One region of the Paenibacillus sp. DCT19 genome, then DNA from elsewhere that is predicted to be linked to it. Evidence: predicted binding sites of a transcription regulator. Region 1 holds the regulator's gene; the other holds the start of a gene.
The links. The regulator CtsR, encoded in region 1, represses protease genes until heat stress. The targets are predictions, from matches to a motif close to ATGGTCAATAAAGGTCAAACA.
Positions count from the first base shown of each region.

Region 1 (10,878 bases):
TGGCTTGATGCTTGCATCAGGGGTAGGGGAGCGTTGTATAAGGGTTGAAGGTGTACCGTAAGGAGCGCTGGACATTATACAAGTGAGAATGCCGGTATGAGTAACGAAAAGATCAGTGAGAATCTGATCCGCCGAAAGCCTAAGGGTTCCTGAGGAAGGCTCGTCCACTCAGGGTAAGTCGGGACCTAAGGCGAGGCCGAAAGGCGTAGTCGAAGGACAACAGGTCGAAATTCCTGTACCACCGTAAGCCGTTATGAGCAATGGGGGGACGCAGTAGGGTAGTGACGCAGACTGATGGATGTCTGTCCAAGCAGTGAGGCTGATGTGTAGGCAAATCCGCACATCGTAAGGCTGGGCTGTGATGGGGAGTGAAAATTACAGTAGCGAAGGTCATGATCTCACACTGCCAAGAAAAGCCTCTAGCCAGGTGATGGTGCCCGTACCGCAAACCGACACAGGTAGGCGAGAAGAGAATTCTAAGGCGCGCGGAAGAACTCTCGTTAAGGAACTCGGCAAAATGACCCCGTAACTTCGGGAGAAGGGGTGCCCCGGTAGTGTGAATAGCACGAGGGGGCCGCAGTGAAAAGGCCCAAGCGACTGTTTAGCAAAAACACAGGTCTGTGCGAAGCCGTAAGGCGAAGTATACGGGCTGACGCCTGCCCGGTGCTGGAAGGTTAAGGGGAGCGGTTAGGAGTAATCCGAAGCTGTGAACCGAAGCCCCAGTAAACGGCGGCCGTAACTATAACGGTCCTAAGGTAGCGAAATTCCTTGTCAGGTAAATTCTGACCCGCACGAATGGCGTAACGACTTGGGCGCTGTCTCAACGAGAGATCCGGTGAAATTTTAATACCTGTGAAGATGCAGGTTACCCGCGACAAGACGGAAAGACCCCATGGAGCTTTACTGCAGCTTGATATTGAATTTGGGTACGATCTGTACAGGATAGGTGGGAGCCTTTGAAACCGGAGCGCCAGCTTCGGTGGAGGCACCGTTGGGATACCACCCTGATCGTATCTAGGTTCTAACCTGGTACCGTAATCCGGTGCGGGGACAGTGTCAGGTGGGCAGTTTGACTGGGGCGGTCGCCTCCTAAAGAGTAACGGAGGCGCCCAAAGGTTCCCTCAGAATGGTTGGAAATCATTCGAAGAGTGCAAAGGCATAAGGGAGCTTGACTGCGAGACCTACAAGTCGAGCAGGGACGAAAGTCGGGCTTAGTGATCCGGTGGTACCGCATGGAAGGGCCATCGCTCAACGGATAAAAGCTACCCTGGGGATAACAGGCTTATCTCCCCCAAGAGTCCACATCGACGGGGAGGTTTGGCACCTCGATGTCGGCTCATCGCATCCTGGGGCTGAAGTAGGTCCCAAGGGTTGGGCTGTTCGCCCATTAAAGCGGTACGCGAGCTGGGTTCAGAACGTCGTGAGACAGTTCGGTCCCTATCTGTCGTGGGCGTAGGAAATTTGAGAGGAGCTGTCCTTAGTACGAGAGGACCGGGATGGACGTACCGCTGGTGTACCAGTTGTTCCGCCAGGAGCACCGCTGGGTAGCTATGTACGGACGGGATAAGCGCTGAAAGCATCTAAGCGTGAAGCCCCCTCAAGATGAGATTTCCCAGTATGTAAGACCCCTTGAAGACGACGAGGTAGATAGGCTGGGGGTGGAAGTGCAGTAATGCATGGAGCTGACCAGTACTAATCGGTCGAGGGCTTATCCAATTAGCACGTTTTAAATCGCAGACTTTCGTTTCGAATCTAGTTTTCAGAGAACAACACTCTGAAATGTAAGCTACGCGTTTGGTGGCGATGGCGGAGGGGTTCCACACGTACCCATCCCGAACACGACCGTTAAGCCCTCTAGCGCCGATGGTACTTGGACCGCAGGGTCCTGGGAGAGTAGGACGCCGCCAAGCGAAGAACCACTGCCGATGTTATTCGGTGGTGGTTTTTATATTTTTCTAGGTAGATCATCTTATTTTTATAATAATACTGTGTATATACGTATTTAAGGGGCGCTTAGGCGCCTCTTATTTGACTTTATAGAACTCCTCTGACACACTCATAGAGAAGACTACATTACAGATCAGACCACAGACTGGGATGATTTCATCATTTTCTAGAGAACGGGGTGCAGAATGAGATGGAATTTCGTAAATTAACAGCAGACGCTTTCAATGAGTGCATGGCGCTTTCTGAGTATGCGTTTCAATTTGTAATGAAAGAGGAACAGAGAGAGAAGCGTCAAAAACAGTTTGCAAAACACGATGTATGGGGAGTGTATGATGATGGCACTCTAGGTGCCAAGCTTCACATTATCCCTTTTCAAACGTATATTCATGGTCGGTCATTCGACATGGGTGGTATTGCAGGTGTAGCTACGTGGCCAGAGTACAGACGCAAGGGCTGGGTAGCTGGTTTGCTCAAACACACATTGGAAGAAATGAATCGCAACAAACAGAGTATTTCGTTCCTGCATCCGTTTGCGTTTGCCTTTTATCGGAAGTATGGTTGGGAAACATACATTGAATACAAAAAATATAAAGTACCTGCGTCGCATTTGCCTGCCAAAAAACCAACATCTGGAACGCTGCGCAGAGGCAATCCGGATCTGGATGTTTTAAAAAGCGTATATAATGCTTATGCGGAGCGCTATAACGGAATGTTGATCCGTGACGATGCGTGGTGGAAAGACTCGGTGCTTACGGAGGGAACCAGTCAGAAGGCCGTATATTATGATGAAACTGGGCAAGCGCAAGGGTATATATTATACGAGGTCAAGGAGCGTAAGTTCGCGATCGATGAGATCATTCATCTGAATGAAGAAGCGAGACAAGCTCTATGGACCTTTATAGCCAATCATGATTCCATGATTGAAGAAGTTACATTACAAGCACCAGCAAGTGATACCCTTGCTTTTCAATTGGATAATCCACGCATTCAGCAAGAGATTGTTCCTTATTTTATGGCGCGCATCGTGAGTGTGGAGCAATTTATTTCTCAGTATCCGTTCGCCAGTCAGGATTCCCCGTACAGATTGCTCTTCAGGTTAAGGATGCTCATGCACCTTGGAACGAAGGTGTGTGGCAATTAAATGTTGCCATGAATGGAACGGCTTCAATCTGGAAGGCTTCCGAACCTGTTTCTGAAGATCGGACGATACAAATAGATATTCAATCCCTTACTGCTGTGTTGATGGGATACCGAAGACCGGATGAAATGGCTAAGATAGGCAGAATTCATGGGTCTGCTGAAGCGGTTAATGCTTTGGAGAATGCAATTCCTTTACGGGAAACGTATTTACTTGATTTCTTCTAAAGTATTAGATTGATTGATCAAGAGATTATAAGGCTTATTTTAAGTGAAGCACTGATGGCTCTCATGAAATCACCTGATATAGCATGAAGGCGTAACGGTAAGACAAATGGACTTCTCCAGCTCTTTTGGAGAGGTTTTTTTGTGTCCAAAGAATATTTCGTGTAAAATCGTAAAAAATGAATAGTGACCCCACTTGGCAAAATCACAAAATATGCTATAATGTATATAAAGTCAAAGAAAGTCAAAGTCAACTGAGATCATCATTTTGTTTGACTTTCTTATGCCATTCGCTGAGTAAAGTGCGACTACACTTTTCTTTGCGGAACAAGCAGTATCAAAGGACCTTCGAGCGGCCTATACTCTCCCGGTAACACTTGTTGTATCCAGATTCGGTGTTTTACGGAATGGTTAAATGGGATGAGAAGGTGCACTCTGTAGGGGCGTGTGGGTCCTTATTGACTTAACGTTTCAGACAGTGGAGGATGAGTGGATGCGTAATATCTCTGATATTATCGAACAATATCTGAAGAGTATTCTGCATGAAAGTCCCGAAGGAATGGTTGAAATTCAGCGTAATGATCTGGCAGACCAATTCTCATGCGTGCCTTCTCAGATTAATTACGTCATCAGCACCCGGTTTACCCTAGAGAAGGGCTATCTGGTGGAAAGCAAACGCGGTGGCGGTGGTTATGTACGTATTCAACGGATCGAACTACCTGCTCACTCAGCACTGCATAACCATTTGCATCATAGTATTGGAGATGAGATCGGGCAGACTGCTGCCGAAGGTCTAATCTACCAACTAGAGGAAGCACGTTTCTTGAGCAAACGAGAGGCGGGGTTGATGCGGGCGGCTGTATCGAGAGAAATTATTTTGGTCAAACTTCCTTACCGGGATCAAATTCGTGCCAGAATGTTGAAGGCGATGTTAATATCTTTGCTCGGTAAATGAAAACTATCGGGACCAAAGGAGGTACATCAATGCTTTGCCAAGAATGCAATAATCGTCCGGCTACACTTCATTTCACGAAGATTGTGAACGGAGAGAAGACGGAATTTCATATCTGCGAGTCGTGTGCTCGTGAAAAAGGGGAAATGATTCCTGGAACAGCAGGTGGATTCTCCATTCATAACTTGTTGTCCGGTCTGCTTGATTTCGACCCATCTGGCAAAGGTGGATCAGCAGGAACACCACCTGCTCAATCCCTTCGATGTGAAGAATGTGGCATGACGTATTCCCAATTTAGTAAAATCGGCCGGTTCGGCTGTAGCTCATGCTATAAATATTTTGATAGCCGTCTAGACCCGTTGTTCAAAAGGGTGCATGGCAGCACCTCCCACGTAGGTAAAGTACCTGCACGGGCTGGTGGTCGTATCAAGGTGAAACGACAAATTGCAGATTTGAAACGTACTCTTCAAGAAAGTATCACGCAAGAAGAATTCGAAGAAGCTGCTCAAATTCGTGACCAGATCAGAGAACTTGAAAAAGAAATAGCACAGGAGTAAAGTTTGTCATGAGTAGGAGGGATGCGTAATGCCTAATCTGCCTTTTACAGAGAAGGCGCTCAGCGATTGGATGCGCAGTGATGCGGCTGATTCAGAAATCGTCATTAGCAGCCGTGTCCGGATCGCACGCAACCTGCAGCATTATCCATTTCCGATGCTTGCATCCAATGAGCAATCGGAGGAAGTGCTGAATAAGCTGAGCGAAGTACTTCAATACGACGATGTTCATGCTTTTGGAAATTTTCACACACTGGATCTAATCGATATTGATGAGCTCGACAAACGTGTGTTGGTGGAGAAACATCTGATTAGTCCCAGTCTAGCGAATGAATCCAAGAACGGTGCTGTCATCCTTAGTGAGGATGAGTCTGTCAGTATCATGATTAATGAAGAGGATCATCTTAGGATCCAATGCCTCTATCCGGGGTTCCAGGTGAAAGAAGCTTGGGAGAAAGCTTCTGCGATAGATGATGCTTTTGAAGCGCATGTGGATTATGCATTTGATGATCGTAGAGGATACTTGACCAGCTGTCCTACCAATGTCGGTACAGGTGTAAGGGCATCCGTAATGATGCATTTGCCGGCTCTTGTCATGACACAACAGATTGGACGTATTCTAACGGCGGTTTCCCAGGTAGGGCTTACTGTCCGCGGGATTTACGGTGAAGGTAGCGAAGCAATGGGCAACCTATTCCAGATCTCTAACCAGATCACGCTAGGACAGACCGAGCAAGAAGTTATCGAAAATCTGCACAGTGTTGTGTTACAGATGATTGGACATGAACGTACCGCTAGAGAACGACTGATCACCGACTCAAGACTGCGTATTACGGACAGGGTTATGCGATCTTATGGCATACTGTCTCACGCAGCCATAGTCGACTCGAAGGAAGCTGCACAGCGTCTCTCCGACGTTCGTCTTGGTGTAGATCTAGGTCTGTTGGAAGGACTCACTATACCGGTGATGAACGAGCTGAACGTAATGACTCAGCCTGGTTTCTTGCAGAAAACATTCGGGGAAGATATGCGTACAGATGAACGAGATATCTACCGTGCTCAGCTCATTCGTGATACGATCAACCCAGCAAAGTAAGTTAGCCTTTTCAGATTTATAAATGAGGTTTCACGCTGCAATTGCAGCTTTTATATAATATGGCAATTTGCATCAAGGTATTTGCAACGAAGCTGCAATAATTGATGTGAACAGCTGAATGATTTTATTCGCAGCATGGCTGCAGACAACGTGTTATAAAGAATACGGTGGAAGAGCTTGTTTCAAGGGGCTCTAACCCGTTTTATCCAAAACCATGGAGGTGCAGGAGATATGATGTTTGGAAGATTTACGGAACGTGCCCAAAAGGTACTCGCATTAGCGCAGGAAGAAGCTGTCCGTCTCGGTCATAATAACATCGGTACTGAGCACATTTTGCTCGGCCTCATTCGTGAAGGCGAAGGTATTGCAGCCAAAGCGCTGATCGGCCTGGGACTCGGATTGGAAAAAATTCAGGATGAAGTAGAAACGCTGATTGGCCGTGGTCAGGAGCAACCTACTAACATTGCATATACGCCTCGTGCGAAAAAAGTAATTGAGCTATCTATGGATGAAGCCCGCAAATTGGGTCACACATATGTAGGAACAGAACACATCTTGCTTGGATTGATCCGTGAAGGTGAAGGTGTAGCAGCACGTGTACTTAACAACTTAGGTATTAGCTTGAACAAAGCTCGTCAGCAAGTTCTTCAATTGCTGGGTAGCAGCGAAGCGGTATCAAGTCATAACGGAACACCTGCTAATGTTAGCACGCCAACACTCGACAGCCTGGCTCGTGACCTCACGGCCTATGCGAAGGAAAACAACCTTGATCCTGTTATCGGGCGTAGCAAAGAGATTGAGCGCGTAATTCAAGTGCTGAGTCGTCGTACGAAGAACAATCCGGTATTGATCGGTGAACCAGGGGTAGGTAAAACAGCGATTGCTGAAGGACTTGCCCAAAAAATTATTGCAAACGAAATTCCAGAAACATTGCGTGACAAACGCGTTATGACACTGGATATGGGTTCAGTTGTAGCGGGTACGAAATACCGTGGTGAATTCGAAGATCGCTTGAAAAAAATAATGGATGAGATTCGCCAAGCGGGTAACATCGTCCTGTTTATTGATGAGTTGCATACCTTGATCGGTGCAGGTGGAGCAGAAGGTGCAATCGATGCTTCTAACATTTTGAAGCCGGCTCTGGCACGTGGAGAATTGCAGTGCATTGGTGCAACAACGCTGGATGAATATCGTAAATATATTGAAAAAGATGCAGCGCTTGAGCGTCGTTTCCAACCTATTACGGTGGATCAACCATCCCAGAAGAAGCTATTCAAATTTTGCACGGCTTGCGTGACCGTTATGAAGCCCATCACCGTGTGAAAATCACAGATGAAGCAATTGTACAGGCGGTTAAATTGTCTGATCGATATATTACTGACCGTTTCTTGCCGGACAAAGCGATCGACTTGATCGATGAAGCGGGTTCCAAAGTAAGGTTGAACTCATATACAGTACCGCCAAACTTGAAACAACTGGAGAGCCGTCTTGAAGATATCCGCAAGGAGAAAGATGCAGCGGTGCAAAGCCAGGAGTTCGAGAAAGCAGCAGCCCTGCGTGATACGGAACAAAAAATCCGTGAAGAGCTAGATGTAACGAAGAACCAATGGAAAGAAAAACAAGGTCGCACGGATTCTGAGGTAACTCCTGAGGATATCGCACAAGTGGTAGCCAACTGGACTGGAATTCCGGTGAACAAGCTGAAAGAAGAAGAAACGCAGCGCTTGATGAACCTGGAGCAAATTCTCCATGAACGTGTTATCGGTCAAGATGAAGCTGTTAAATCGGTCAGCCGTGCAGTACGTCGTGCTCGTGCTGGTCTGAAGGATCCGAAACGTCCAATGGGTTCATTTATCTTCCTCGGTCCTACTGGGGTTGGTAAAACCGAGCTGGCTCGTGCGCTAGCTGAAGCGATGTTTGGTGATGAGAATGCAGTAATTCGTATCGATATGTCTGAGTATGGTGAGAAACACTCCACATCAAGATTGGTCGGAGCGCCTCCAGGATATGTCGGTTACGAAGAAGGCGGTCAGTTGACGGAGAAAGTTCGTCGCAAACCGTACTCCGTTGTGCTCTTGGATGAAGTCGAAAAAGCACACCCAGAAGTGTTCAACATTCTGTTGCAAGTGCTTGAAGATGGTCGTCTCACAGATTCCAAAGGCCGCGTAGTTGACTTCCGCAACACGTTGATCATCCTGACATCCAATGTGGGTGCAGAAGCGATTAAACGTAACTCTACACTCGGATTCACTGCTGTGGTAGATGCAGGAGCGGATTATGACAACATGAAGGGTAAAGTTATGGATGAGCTGAAGAAAAGCTTCCGTCCAGAATTCCTTAACCGGATTGATGAAATTATCGTCTTCCATTCTCTCGAAGAAAAACACATTGCTGAGATTGTTACACTCATGAGTGAAGAACTTCGGAAACGCCTACGTGAATACGAAGTGGACTTCGAGCTTACGGACAATGCGAAGGCATTCCTTGCCAAAGCGGGCTTCGATCCAGCTTATGGTGCGCGTCCACTACGTCGGGCAATCCAGAAGCATATCGAAGACAAATTGTCAGAAGAATTGCTTACAGGCAATGTAGTTAAAGGTGATTCCTTGTTGATTGATGAGGATAATGGCGCCTTGTCTGTAACTAAAAAAGATATTGTTCCATCCACAGAAGAGATCGAAACGAAGTAATCCAATCTGGATCATTCGTGAAATAGATTCATGGGAATGACAAAGGACCTTTCTGGCTTATGCCAGAGAGGTCTTTTTTTGCAATCTGAGCAATTTGACTTCTTATCAATGAGGCAGTGGCAATAACAGGTGTAGAAAATTCAGGAACATGTGTAAAGTTTACGATAATCCTTTACGAAAAATCTCAAACAATGGTAAACTTTTATTAACCCTGCGCGTTAGGAAGTCGGGGCAAAATTCGTCGAATAATGCAAAATGCTGTTATAAAATAAATGGTAGGAGTGCTGAAGTGGCCAAAGTAAAAACCAAGTTTCAATGTACGGAATGCGGCTATGAAGCCCCCAAATGGTATGGTAAGTGTCCAGGTTGTCAGTCATGGAATTCAATGATAGAAGAAACTGAAACGGTGGTCAAAACACAAGGGAGGAATTCTCCCCTTTTTGACAGTAAAGATAAACCGCTTCCTATCATAGATATAGATAGCGGTCAGGAGCCGCGAGTGCAGACTGGAATCGGAGAACTGAACCGTGTATTGGGTGGCGGGATCGTTCCAGGTTCTCTCGTTCTGGTGGGCGGAGACCCGGGAATTGGAAAATCAACATTAATGTTGCAGACGTCTCATGCGTTGACACATTCAGGATTGCGTGTGTTGTATGTATCAGGCGAGGAATCAGTAAAACAGACCAAATTAAGAGCAGATCGTCTTGGCGCACTATCTCCTGAGCTGTATGTGCTGTGTGAAACCAATATGGAACGTGTTGAGGAAGCGGTGGAGCAGATCCAGCCGCATTTTCTTGTCATCGACTCGATTCAGACGGTATATTTGCCCGAAGTTACCAGTGCACCGGGAAGTGTAGCCCAGGTAAGGGAATGTACATCAAGGTTCATGCGAATTGCCAAAGGCCGAGGCATTGCAACGGTTCTCGTGGGGCATGTTACCAAGGAAGGTGCCATTGCCGGACCACGTATGCTAGAACATATGGTGGATTGTGTACTCTATTTTGAAGGGGAGCGTCATCATACGTATCGTTTATTGCGGGCGGTGAAGAACCGTTTTGGTTCCACGAATGAGATCGGTATTTTTGAAATGGGTGAAGATGGGCTTCGTGAAGTCGGTAATCCATCAGAGCTCTTTCTGTCCGAACGTCCACTCGGCGTTGCTGGATCTACAGTTGTAGCAAGCATGGAAGGCACACGTCCCTTACTCGTGGAGCTACAGGCATTGATCTCTGCCACTCATTTCCCATCTCCGCGTCGTATGGCGACAGGCATAGACCATCACCGGTTAAACCTGATCATCGCTGTATTGGAGAAGCGCATGGGGATGTTTCTGCAAACCCAGGATGCCTATCTTAATGTTGCGGGGGCGTACGCTTAGATGAACCTGCTGTGGATTTGGCGGTTGCAATAAGCATCGCTTCAAGTCTAAGAGATGTACCAACCAAACCGGATGATGTCATATTTGGCGAAATTGGTTTGACGGGTGAAGTTCGAGCTGTATCACGAGCCGAACAACGTGTGAAAGAAGCCGAGAAGCTTGGCTTCAAACGAGTCATTTTACCAGAAAAAAGCTTAAAGGGCTGGAAACATCCTCGCGGGATACAACTGATCGGTGTGAATACCGTGGCAGATGCACTAGCGGTCGCTTTAGATTAGGGGGCATAACAAGATGAAAGATTCGAGCCAACTGGATAATATGAATGAGTTGTTAAGGTTGATCGCACCAGGTACACCTTTCCGCGAAGGTCTGGAGAACGTGCTGCGCGCCAAAACGGGGCACTGCTTGTTGTAGGATACAGCCCTGAAGTGATGGAAGTGGTTGACGGGGGATTTTCAATTAATTGTGATTTCTCTCCGAACTATCTGTATGAGCTTGCCAAGATGGATGGTGCCATTATCCTCAGTGAGGATTTGAAACGCATTTTATACGCGAATACTCAACTAATCCCAGATTCCTCTATATCTTCTTCAGAAACAGGGATTCGTCACCGTACAGCGGAGCGCGTAGCAAAGCAAACGGGCAAATTGGTAGTGTCCATCTCTCAACGTCGGAATATTATTACTCTGTATCAGGGAACACTCAGATATTCGCTGAAAGAGATTGGTGTAATTTTGACTAAGGCCAATCAGGCGATTCAAACGTTGGAGAAATACAAAGCCGTTTTGACGCAGTCTCTAACCAACCTAAGTGCTTCAGAATTTGAAGAACAGGTGACCATTCCCGAAGTCGTGAATGTTATTCAGCGGACAGAAATGGTGATGCGGATCAAAACGGAA
Region 1 is NZ_CP029639.1:5,795,891-5,806,768, reverse strand. It holds rRNA gene DMB88_RS26600 (23S ribosomal RNA) at 1-1,716, shown strand, start outside; rRNA gene rrf (5S ribosomal RNA) at 1,794-1,910, shown strand; gene DMB88_RS26590 (GNAT family N-acetyltransferase) at 2,138-3,088, shown strand; gene DMB88_RS31600 (sterol carrier protein domain-containing protein) at 3,076-3,312, shown strand; gene DMB88_RS26585 (CtsR family transcriptional regulator) at 3,803-4,264, shown strand; gene DMB88_RS26580 (protein-arginine kinase activator protein McsA) at 4,294-4,818, shown strand; gene DMB88_RS26575 (protein-arginine kinase McsB) at 4,847-5,911, shown strand; partial or broken gene DMB88_RS26570 (ATP-dependent Clp protease ATP-binding subunit) at 6,143-8,601, shown strand; partial or broken gene radA (DNA repair protein RadA) at 8,891-10,257, shown strand; partial or broken gene disA (DNA integrity scanning diadenylate cyclase DisA) at 10,271-10,878, shown strand, end outside.

Region 2 (10,878 bases), 1.1 Mb from region 1:
GGGCGCATTAAACGCGTTTTTCTTGAACCGGATCACGTGGAGCCGTTGCCAGAGGCTGTAGAAGCTATTCGCCAAGCGGATGCGATACTAATTGGGCCAGGAAGTCTGTATACGAGTATTCTGCCTAATCTGCTAGTACCTAAGTTAGCTGAAGCTGTCGTTGAGGCTGACGCAGTTAAAATGTTTATATGCAATGTTATGACACAGCCAGGAGAAACCGATGACTATACCGTAAGTGATCATCTCAAAGCGGTTCATGAGCATATAGGTCATCAGCTCTTTGACTATGTCATCGTTAATAATGGTGAAATTCCACTGCAAGTTCAGAATAGATATGCAGAAAAAGGAGCAAAACCAGTAGTATTAGATATGAATGTGCTGAAGAGTTCTGGATATCAGGTTGTCGCAGATACGTTGGTTCTATTCCGTACCTATCTTCGTCACGATGCCGACAAGCTCAGCCATCACATCTATCAACTAGTACAAAATTGGATGTTACGGAAGAGGTGAAGTCCCATGTCGTTTGCAGCACAGACCAAAAAAGAATTAACGATGATTGAGAGTGAACCGTGCTGCGAAAAGGCGGAACTTTCAGCCCTCATCCGTATGCTTGGTGCGGTGCAGTTATCGAATAAAAAAGTGATCTTAGATATTTCGACGGAGAATGCCGCTATTGCTAGACGGGCATACTCTCTGCTTAAAAAGCATTTTCAAGTGCATACGGAATTGCTTGTCCGCAAAAAAATGCGGCTGAAAAAGAACAACGTGTATATTGTTCGTATTCCGACCATGGTACAAGAGATTTTAAAGGATTTGTACATCGTATCCGAAGGCTTTTTGTTCACACCAGGAATTAATCAGGAGCTGCTTCGGAAAAACTGTTGTAAACGAGCTTATCTCCGCGGTGCCTTCATGGCTGGTGGCTCGGTGAATAACCCTGAGGGCTCCTCCTACCATCTGGAGATTGCATCTATGTATGAGGAGCACTGCCAAGCCTTGGTTGATCTAGCTAATGAATTTCATCTTAATGCCCGGTGTATAGAACGCAAAAAAGGATTCATCCTATACATCAAGGAAGGCGAGAAAATTATTGAGCTGCTCAGCATCATTGGTGCACACCAAGCTTTGTTTAAGTTTGAAGATGTTCGCATTATGCGCGATATGCGGAATTCCGTGAATCGGATCGTCAACTGTGAGACGGCAAACCTGAACAAGACCATTGGAGCTGCTGTAAGACAGATCGATAACATCAAGCTTTTGCAAAAGGAAGTTGGCCTAGAGTCCTTACCTGAGAAGCTGCGTGAAGTGGCTGAAGTGCGACTTGCCCATCCTGATATTAACTTGAAGGAAGTTGGCGAGTTGTTGAAGGGGACAGTCAGTAAATCTGGGGTAAACCACCGTTTGCGTAAAATTGATGAGCTAGCCGAGAAAGTTCGTAATGAACGAATGGGTTAGGCCGTTAGAGGCCGGAGCTCTCACTAAGGTTAGAATTATTCGTATTTTCAACCGTTGTTGGGCAACATTAACTCATGTGCAGAGAAGCGAGGAACGTCTTCCTGAAGTATGATTCCGTGTCAATATCATGTCCTTGATTGGGAGTTCATTCCTGACTGGTTTTTTTCTTCTAGTGTCCTGCACAGGTTAATGGTATAATGTTATATAAATATAATTGTGTATTTAATGTCTAGATTTCATAATAGGGGGTAAGTTTCTATGACAAAGCACCCGGTAGTTGTCCGTTTGAAAACGGGTCTCCATGCCAGACCTGCGGCACTGTTCGTTCAAGAGGCGAATAAGTACTCATCTGAAGTGTTCGTCGAGAAGGACGACAAGAAAGTAAATGCAAAAAGTATCATGGGGATCATGAGTCTTGCAATCAGTACAGGTACGGAAATCCATATTAGTGCTGAAGGCGCGGACGCCGAACAGGCTGTAAACGCTTTAGTTAGTCTGGTTAGCAAAGAAGAGCTTGAAAACCAATAAGATATGACTGAACGATTGAAGAAGTCCCGAAAGGGGCTTTTTTGCGTTTCAGAGCCAAGGTATGCAACATTTTGGAATTTGCTCCGTCTGTTAAGGTATCAAATCACTTTGAATTTGAGATGTTAACTATAAGGAGGCTACGGTCATGGGTAAACAATGGATGAGACCGCTTGGTGCGGTATTGGTGGCAAGTTCACTATTGGTTGGAGGAACAGCTTGGGTTGCTCCAGGGAATTACGCATATGCTGCTGAGGTTCAAGGCGTACAGCAGAACGTAATCAATGTTGTTGGTAAAGGTGAAATTCAGGTGAAACCGGACATCGCTTATCTATCCATCGGGGTAAATAGTACAGCGGAAACAGCGGCATCAGCTCAAAAAGCAAACGCAGCTAAAATCCAGAAGGTAACTAACCTGCTGAAGAATACGTGGAAAATTAGCGATAACGACATTCAAACAAGTCAATTCTATGTACAACCCAACTACACATACAGTGAAAAAGAAGGACAGCAAGTGAAGGGATATACAGCTCATCACACACTGACAGTAACCTATCGTGAGATGGATAAAATCGGTGAGTTGTTGGATGCAGCTTCCCAAGCTGGCGCGAATAACATTGAAAATGTTCGTTTTACTGTAGAGAATCCAGAGAACTATGAATCTCAAGTCATTGAGAAGGCTGTAGCTAACGCGGATGTAAAAGCTGGAGCGATTGCGAAGGCGGTTAAACGTCAACTGGGTGCAGTATTATCTGTGAGCCAGCCTGATGCTAACGTACCTGTGTTCTACGCATCGGAGAGTTTGATGTCCAAAGCTGCGGATACCGCAGCTGGTACTGAAATTGAAACTGGTCAGGTTAAAGTAAGTACGACATTGAACATCACATATGAAATGAAATAAAGTTTGTATTTCGTATAAATAAGCGACCACCAGTATAATGCGGGTGGTCGCTTTTTGTTATTTGTATCGTAGATGAGGTCTACATTGTTTTGCCCATGAAAAAGCTTAACGGGTTAATGTATTGCAAGTGGGCGAAATTAAGATTTATTTGCGGTAATCGTAAAGTTTTAAGTGGATGCTAATAGCTTAAAATCGATTAGGGTCAAAGACCGGTAGTTGTAGCTTATATGCAAGATACACCTCTGAATTGTAAGGAATGGCGATGGTTGCTACTCCGTTTTCCAATACATCGGTTGGTATAGCAGTGGATGTTGCCTCGTATCTATTGACCATATCCACGGGAATGTCCATTAACACTTTGCTGTAATCGTTACTTAATATCTTCACATGGAGCGTTTGTCCATTACTCTTATAATTCTGCATCCGAATTCGTAACGTACGATTGTGATTCAACACAACTTCTATATTACGAAATGCAGCGCGATCTGCATCACTCATCTCATAAGGCTGGGTACCTACGAAAGAAGTATAATCCCCGGCCACCTGCTTCACTTCTTCTACAGTTGCCCGATAAGGGAGCGGTGCAGGTGTCATTGCAGCATCCGTTTTGCGTTCCTCATCACTGAATTGCAGCTCGGTATTCATGACATGTTTGCTTGCAATGGATACCTTAAGCCCGAGATCCTTGTTCCATTGCCCCAGTGGAAGATAAACCTTACCCCCGACAACCTGTTGCTTGCTTTGACTGACGGCGAGCTTACTGGTTCTACTATTCCGCTTGAATAGCAGGTCTCCCCCTTGGATTTCATATTGGATATGAAAGGCATTCGTGAACTCCTCTAAAGGAACATAATACAAGCCGTTCATGTAGAACGTAGGTTGTCCGTTATAACGAAGTACACCTTCACCAGAAGTAATCGCTACAGGTAGTGTTAAAAAAAACATGCCCTCATAAGAGAAGGAATCCCAATAATTGACCCAATCTCTATAATGACTGTACTCAATCTTAAAGTGTTTTCCTTCCGGAATATAGTAGAAGGAAGGTGGGTATGCCTGTGGGTTAGAGAAATAATAATCGATGACATACAAATCATCTGAGGCCCATTGTATCCCTTCCACGCTCGCCCGGTACAAGCTTTCGTAGGATCGAACCTGCTTCAATGTTTTGAGATCATATACAAGCACCTTGCTAGCCTTGGTTTTCTTAATTCCTACCGAGGGATCAGCAATCAGAACCAAATACTTAAGATTAGGCGAGACGAACGTTTTTACATCTCTGACTTCGCCTTTGAAAAGTGAGGTCGCTTTTCCGCCGCGAATCCCCTCTACAACCGCACGGTAGGTCTGTTCTTTATAAGTACTAGTCCACTTGATTTTTGTGTCGCCTGCCATAAACGTCTTACTGGAGACAGGTTGTTTGGTGTCGTACACAATGTCATTTTTGGTTACTTTCACTGGGCTACCCTTTAATCCGCCAAATAAGAGGATAAAGCAACCGGTGAATTTTACGTCAGGACAGTATGCACCGAGAGGTGTGGACGCAGCTGAACTGCTTGTACTGAATTTAGTATTTGTCACATCTTGGCTAGTAATGATGCTGCCATTGGATAAAACTCGTTTGTTATCTACAAGGGAATAGTACTGGGTATCACCGTTATCCGATCTTACGGAGTACAGCCCTTGTTTGGCCCAAAGTTTGAGCCAGTTGTTGGATTTGATCTCTGTGATTTTGCGAAGCTTAATGGAGGCATAGTCATATTCATAAATGACGGCACCTGTGTTCAGGTAGGCTAATGTATATGCCTTCAATCCTTGTGGAGTGTCTACGACAACACCGTCTTGTTGGTTGAATCCGTTAGTCGAAGTGAATCGATATGAAGAGGGCTGCAACGATGAGTCGCTGAAATCATACTCCTTAACCTTTTTCACACCTGTGTCATAACTAATTACCGTTGTTCGTACAGTGACCTGCTGTTGTCTTTCATCAAATATGTAGGTTGTGCGGTGTCTTACTTTTTCCTTGCTGCCTTCTGTAGTTGCTGCTGAATGTCCAGTCTCGGGATAAATTGTGAGCAATAGGGAACAGATCAACAACAGGGCAATACATTTCCTAATAATCATATAACGTTTCCTCTTTCCTCTTCTCATATTGTCTTTTTTTCAAAAGGTGTGCGGGTTAACCCTAATTCATAATATCGGTGAGTTTACTGATGTTGTTTAATGAATTATTGGATAGGCAGACCTCTATTTATCGTTCATTTAGTATCGTTTTTGTATATATGTTCGTGACAAAACGGTCATTTTCGGTGTAATTTATTTCAACTTTATCGTCAAGATTGTAACTGGAGCTGTAAACCTTTCCTCAAATGGGTTAATTATAATAAAGAGGTGAGCGTATGAGGCATTATCGTTCAAAATACATACGCAATGAACCCTTAGTGTGAATTATGGAGAGGAGTTTTTATATATGACATCATGGAAGAAATGGACGAGTGCGTTGCTGGCGGCTGGAATTATTGTAGGTAGTGGAGCAGGGTGGCAGGAAAGTTCGGTTCAAGCGGCTTCGGTCTCAACTAAAGTAACGACTCCAACGGAAGTAACACTGAAATCGGCAGGTAAAACGCTGACTCAAAAAGGCCTTCTGCAGGGTGGATCTACATGGGTATCTCTAACTGCGGTCAAAGATGTTGCAGGTGGAACGTTAACATATGACGCGAAGAACAAAGAGTATACGCTGACCGCAGCTAACAATAAGATGAAAATTAGTCTAGCTGATGGATCACCAATGCTTAGAGTGAATAACTACTATCCGGGCGTTGAGGCGAAGTTGATTCAGGGGCGGTTATACATTCCTTTCTCAGCGATGAGAGATTATCTGGGTGTTCAGGGAAGCTGGAATGGGCAAGCGAAGACGTTAACACTTAGCAAAGTGAAGCAGAATAATGTAACGGTAAAAGCAGCTACGGTGAAAGCGACTGTCAAAAATGCTGAAGTGGATATCCAATATCCGCAGGTGAGCGGACTGGCGAATGATAAAGCTCAAGCGGCAATCAACAAGGTGCTGAAGGATGAGGCTGATGCATTTGTAGCGGACTTCAAGAAGCAAGCGACTGAATTTGGAGCTGCCACTGCGAATCGCCCGTACGCTTTTGAGAGCACATATGTTGTGACATATAACGAAAATGGCGTGCTGGGACTCATTACACAGCGCTATGAGGATTATGCAGGAGCTCATGGCATGACGACCCGTTCAGGACATACGTTTGATCTAGAAACGGGCAAGGAATTGTCGCTGAATGACGTGCTTCAAAACAATACAGCGATGCGTGACACGCTTGGCAAAAAAGTAGGAACTCAGCTTAAAGCACGTGGCGGTTATCTGGATGGATACACTGGCTTGAACAAAGACCAGGACTTCTACGTTACGCCAACGGGCATTGTCGTGTTCTTCCAACTGTATGAGTACACTGCATATGCTGAAGGGTTCCCGGAGTTCCCATTCACGTACAAAGAAGTTCTTCCTAAAGGTGCAACGCCATTCAGTGGAGTAGCTGCTGAAAAGTAAGAGCAGAAACGTTATCATATGTTTAATAAATATCAGATTTATCACGTATAGAACGGCAGTTTAACGACGCGCAATTGCAGTTGCCATCATCATAAAATGACAAAAAAATCCCACCATTCGTAGAATGGTGGGATTTTACTAGTTCATAGTTAGAAGCCAAGAAGGCTTCAAATTATGACTTTATAGGTGAGTTCCGCGATTATACGCCTTCTGAACCTACTCTTTCGATAACTTTATCAATGATACCGTAATCGGCAGCTTCAGCAGCACTCATGAAGTAGTCACGATCTGTATCTTTCTCGATACGCTCCAGGGGTTGACCGGAACGCTCGGAGATGATGCGGTTCAATGTGTCGCGCATTTTCAGAATGCGACGAGCACGGATTTCGATATCTGTAGCTTGACCTTGTGCTCCACCAAGTGGTTGGTGAATCATGATCTCACTGTTAGGCAATGCAAAACGTTTACCTTTGGCACCCGCATTAAGCAAGAATGCACCCATGGAAGCTGCCATACCTACGCAAATTGTAGATACATCTGGTTTGATGAATTGCATTGTATCGTAAATGGCCATACCGGCTGTGATGGATCCGCCTGGGCTGTTGATGTATAAGTGAATGTCTTTCTCTGGATCTTCTGCAGCCAAGAATAACATCTGTGCCATAATGGCATTCGCCACAACGTCATTCACGTCACTGCCAAGGAAGATGATACGATCCTTCAGCAATCTGGAATAGATGTCATAGGCCCGCTCACCGCGGTTGCTCTGTTCAACGACCATTGGAATATAACTCACGTGAAAAACCTCCTCGGAAATGTAAATGTTAAATTGGTGTTTATATTTAAACTGTTACCGTATTACCCACATCATAAACAATTCCAAACAAAAAGTCAAAGAAAGTCAAACTAACTTTGAAAAAAAAGAAACCTTTCCGGTTTCATTGGTTAAAAGGGTTATGTACTACGAAATAAGAATGGCGCGCCCGCCAAGAATCGAACTTGGATCTCAGGCTTCGGAGGCCTACGTCATATCCATTGGACCACGGGCGCACATGAATTGTTGGCTACTCTTTCGTAGCGCGGATGCTTGCACACAAATGAGCTTCAAATATGTGACAGCATTAATGATTATATCTTAAGCGTGTTCGAAATGCAAGCAAATGATCAGCCTCGTAGTTTGGAATACAACGAAAATGATAATGATGAAGATAAGTGGATAAAGAATGTATTTAAGTACATGCTATAAGAGGTTTTGCACATGTTGAGCAAGGTAGAAATGAAGCCATATGTAGATAAGAATGTAGACTTTCTTCTATATATAGTGTGAAACAGATTCAACACCTACTAGAAGCTCAAGATTGTGAAAATAAGCGCGTACAAGCTTAGAGAAACGTTATGAAATGGGGCGTTTGAAACACTTGCATGTCGCGTCAGTTTTAGGTAGAATAGACGTGGGACTTAAAAAGTTAACCCGGGACATTTTGAGGCCATGAAAGAGAGCTTGGAACGAGAAGCTTGCGGGAGTGGAAAGCATGCGAAAGATTTTAGAAGTGCAAAAGCAGCTTCTGCCTGATCTCATGGATGTCTTGAAGAAGAGGTATACGATTCTACACCAGATCATGTTATCGGATGTGATTGGACGAAGAACGTTAGCTAATTCCATGCAGATGACCGAGCGGGTTCTGAGGGCTGAGACCGATCTATTAAAGGCTCAGGGACTTATTGAAATTGACAGTACAGGAATGAAGATCAGCGAGGCAGGTCATGATTTGCTGCAGCAGTTAGAACCTGTCGCCAAAGAGCTGTTCGGATTGTCCGAACTGGAAGAGCGCATCAAGCAAGCCTACGGTCTGCAAAAGGTAGTCGTTGTTCCTGGCGATTCGGACGTATCTCCATTTGCCAAACGGGAACTGGGCAAGGCCGGAGCGAAGGCTCTCGGCAATATTATGAATGATAACGACGTTGTTGCCGTAACAGGCGGTTCAACAACGGCTGAAGTTGCAGAGCAGCTTAATCCGCCAACACCACTCAAAGGTGTCTGGTTCGTCCCTGCACGCGGTGGACTAGGAGAAAGTCTCGAAATTCAGGCCAATACGATCGCATCCACGATGGCAAAACGGGTAGGAGCACAATACAAACTCCTGCATGTACCGGATTTGCTTAGTGACCATGCCTATGAATCCCTTGTTCAAGATCCGGGTGTCCAGGAGATTCTACAGCTGATTAGACAATCGCGCATCGTTATTCACGGAATCGGTGATGCCGTGGAGATGGCACGGCGACGCAAACTTGCTACAGAGATTGTGGAAGAGCTTCAGGAGCAAGGAGCCGTATCGGAATCATTCGGTTATTATTTTAATGATCAGGGTAACGTGGTTCACACCATGCTTACACTCGGTATGCGACTTCAAGATATTGAACGAACCGATGTAGTGATCGGAATTGCGGGTGGCAAAAGCAAAGCGGCTGCCATTCACTCCGTGCTTAGATTCGGACAGGAAGATATTTTGATTATTGATGAGGCTGCTGCCAAAGTCATCGTTGCCGAACTGGAATGAGAATTAATTTTCTAGAACACTTCAAATTTGTTGTCTTGACGGACTTCACAGTCTGTCTTGAATATATAGCTTCATAAAAAAAATCAATCAAAACTTGGGAGGAACTTACTCATGATTAAAGTAGGTATTAACGGTTTTGGACGTATTGGTCGCTTGGCATTCCGTCGTATTCAAAATGTAGAGGGCATTGAAGTTGTAGCAATCAACGACTTGACTGATGCTAAAATGCTGGCTCATTTGCTTAAATATGATACAACTCAAGGTCGCTTCGATGGGGATGTTGAAGTACATGATGGCTTCTTCAAAGTGAACGGCAAAGAAGTTAAAGTATTGGCTAACCGCAACCCAGAAGAACTGCCTTGGGGAGACCTCGGTGTAGATATCGTTCTGGAATGTACTGGTTTCTTCACAACTAAAGAAGCTGCTGAGAAACACTTGAAAGGTGGAGCTAAGAAAGTTGTTATCTCCGCACCAGCTACTGGCGACATGAAAACCATCGTTTACAACGTAAACCATGAAATCCTCGACGGTACTGAAACTGTAATCTCCGGCGCATCTTGCACAACGAACTGCCTGGCACCTATGGCAAAAACGTTGCAAGACAAATTCGGAATCGTTCAAGGTTTGATGACTACAATTCACGCTTACACTGGCGACCAAAACACTTTGGATGCTCCACACCCTAAAGGTGACTTCCGTCGTGCTCGTGCAGCGGCTGAAAACATCATCCCTAACACAACTGGTGCTGCTAAAGCAATCGGTTTGGTTATCCCTGAACTGCAAGGTAAATTGGACGGTGCAGCTCAACGTGTACCAGTAGCTACTGGTTCCCTGACTGAGCTTGTAACTGTATTGGGTAAAAAAGTTACTGCTGAAGAAGTTAACGCAGTAATGAAAGAAGCTTCCGATCCACAAACTTTCGGATACACTGAAGACGAAATCGTATCTTCCGATATCCAAGGTATCACTTTCGGATCCCTGTTTGATGCAACTCAAACTAAAGTTCTGACTGTTGGCGACCAACAATTGGTTAAAACTGTAGCTTGGTATGACAATGAAATGTCCTACACTGCACAATTGGTTCGCACTTTGGAGCACTTTGCAAAAATGATTAAGTAATATCTGCAATAACATAGAGCGGAAACAGAGTATTGTTTCCGCTCTTTATATATCAACCTTTTGCAAATTTCTCAAAAACACCAGGATTGACAAGGGTTTTTTGCTCTTCATTGGTCCACAAAATACATGGGTGCGGAGGAAATACAGATGAACAAAAAGAGTGTACGTGATATCGAATTAACAGGAAAACGGGCGTTTGTACGTGTAGATTTTAATGTGCCGCTCGAAGATGGTAAAATTACAGATGACAAGCGTATTCGTGCAACCCTGCCTACGATCAACTTCTTGATCGAAAAAGGTGCTAAAGTCATTTTGGCAAGCCACATGGGTCGCCCTAACGGCGAAGTGGTTGAATCCTTGCGTTTGACTCCAGCTGCTGAGCGTTTGTCTGAATTGCTTGGTAAAAAAGTTGTTAAAGCTGACGATTCCGTTGGCGAAACAGTTAAAGCTCAAATCGCTGAACTGAACAACGGTGACGTATTGTTGCTTGAGAACGTTCGTTTCCACGCTGGCGAAGAGAAAAACGATCCTGAACTGGCAAAACAATTTGCTGAACTGGCTGACGTTTTCGTTAACGACGCGTTTGGTGCGGCACACAGAGCACATGCTTCAACAGAAGGTATCGCTCACTTGCTACCAGCTGTATCTGGTTTGTTGATGGAAAAAGAGCTTGAAGTATTGGGTAAAGCAATCTCCAATCCTGAGCGTCCTTTCACAGCAATCATCGGTGGTTCCAAAGTTAAAGACAAAATCGA
Region 2 is NZ_CP029639.1:186,409-197,286, forward strand. It holds gene yvcK (gluconeogenesis factor YvcK family protein) at 1-510, shown strand, start outside; gene whiA (DNA-binding protein WhiA) at 517-1,455, shown strand; gene DMB88_RS00895 (HPr family phosphocarrier protein) at 1,714-1,983, shown strand; gene DMB88_RS00900 (SIMPL domain-containing protein) at 2,129-2,881, shown strand; gene DMB88_RS00905 (hypothetical protein) at 3,068-5,002, opposite strand; gene DMB88_RS00910 (stalk domain-containing protein) at 5,349-6,446, shown strand; gene clpP (ATP-dependent Clp endopeptidase proteolytic subunit ClpP) at 6,646-7,242, opposite strand; tRNA gene DMB88_RS00920 (tRNA-Arg) at 7,422-7,496, opposite strand; gene DMB88_RS00925 (sugar-binding transcriptional regulator) at 7,979-9,004, shown strand; gene gap (type I glyceraldehyde-3-phosphate dehydrogenase) at 9,116-10,123, shown strand; gene pgk (phosphoglycerate kinase) at 10,271-10,878, shown strand, end outside.
Region 2: the regulator CtsR is predicted to act here: its motif matches at 7,334-7,354, upstream of clpP (ATP-dependent Clp endopeptidase proteolytic subunit ClpP).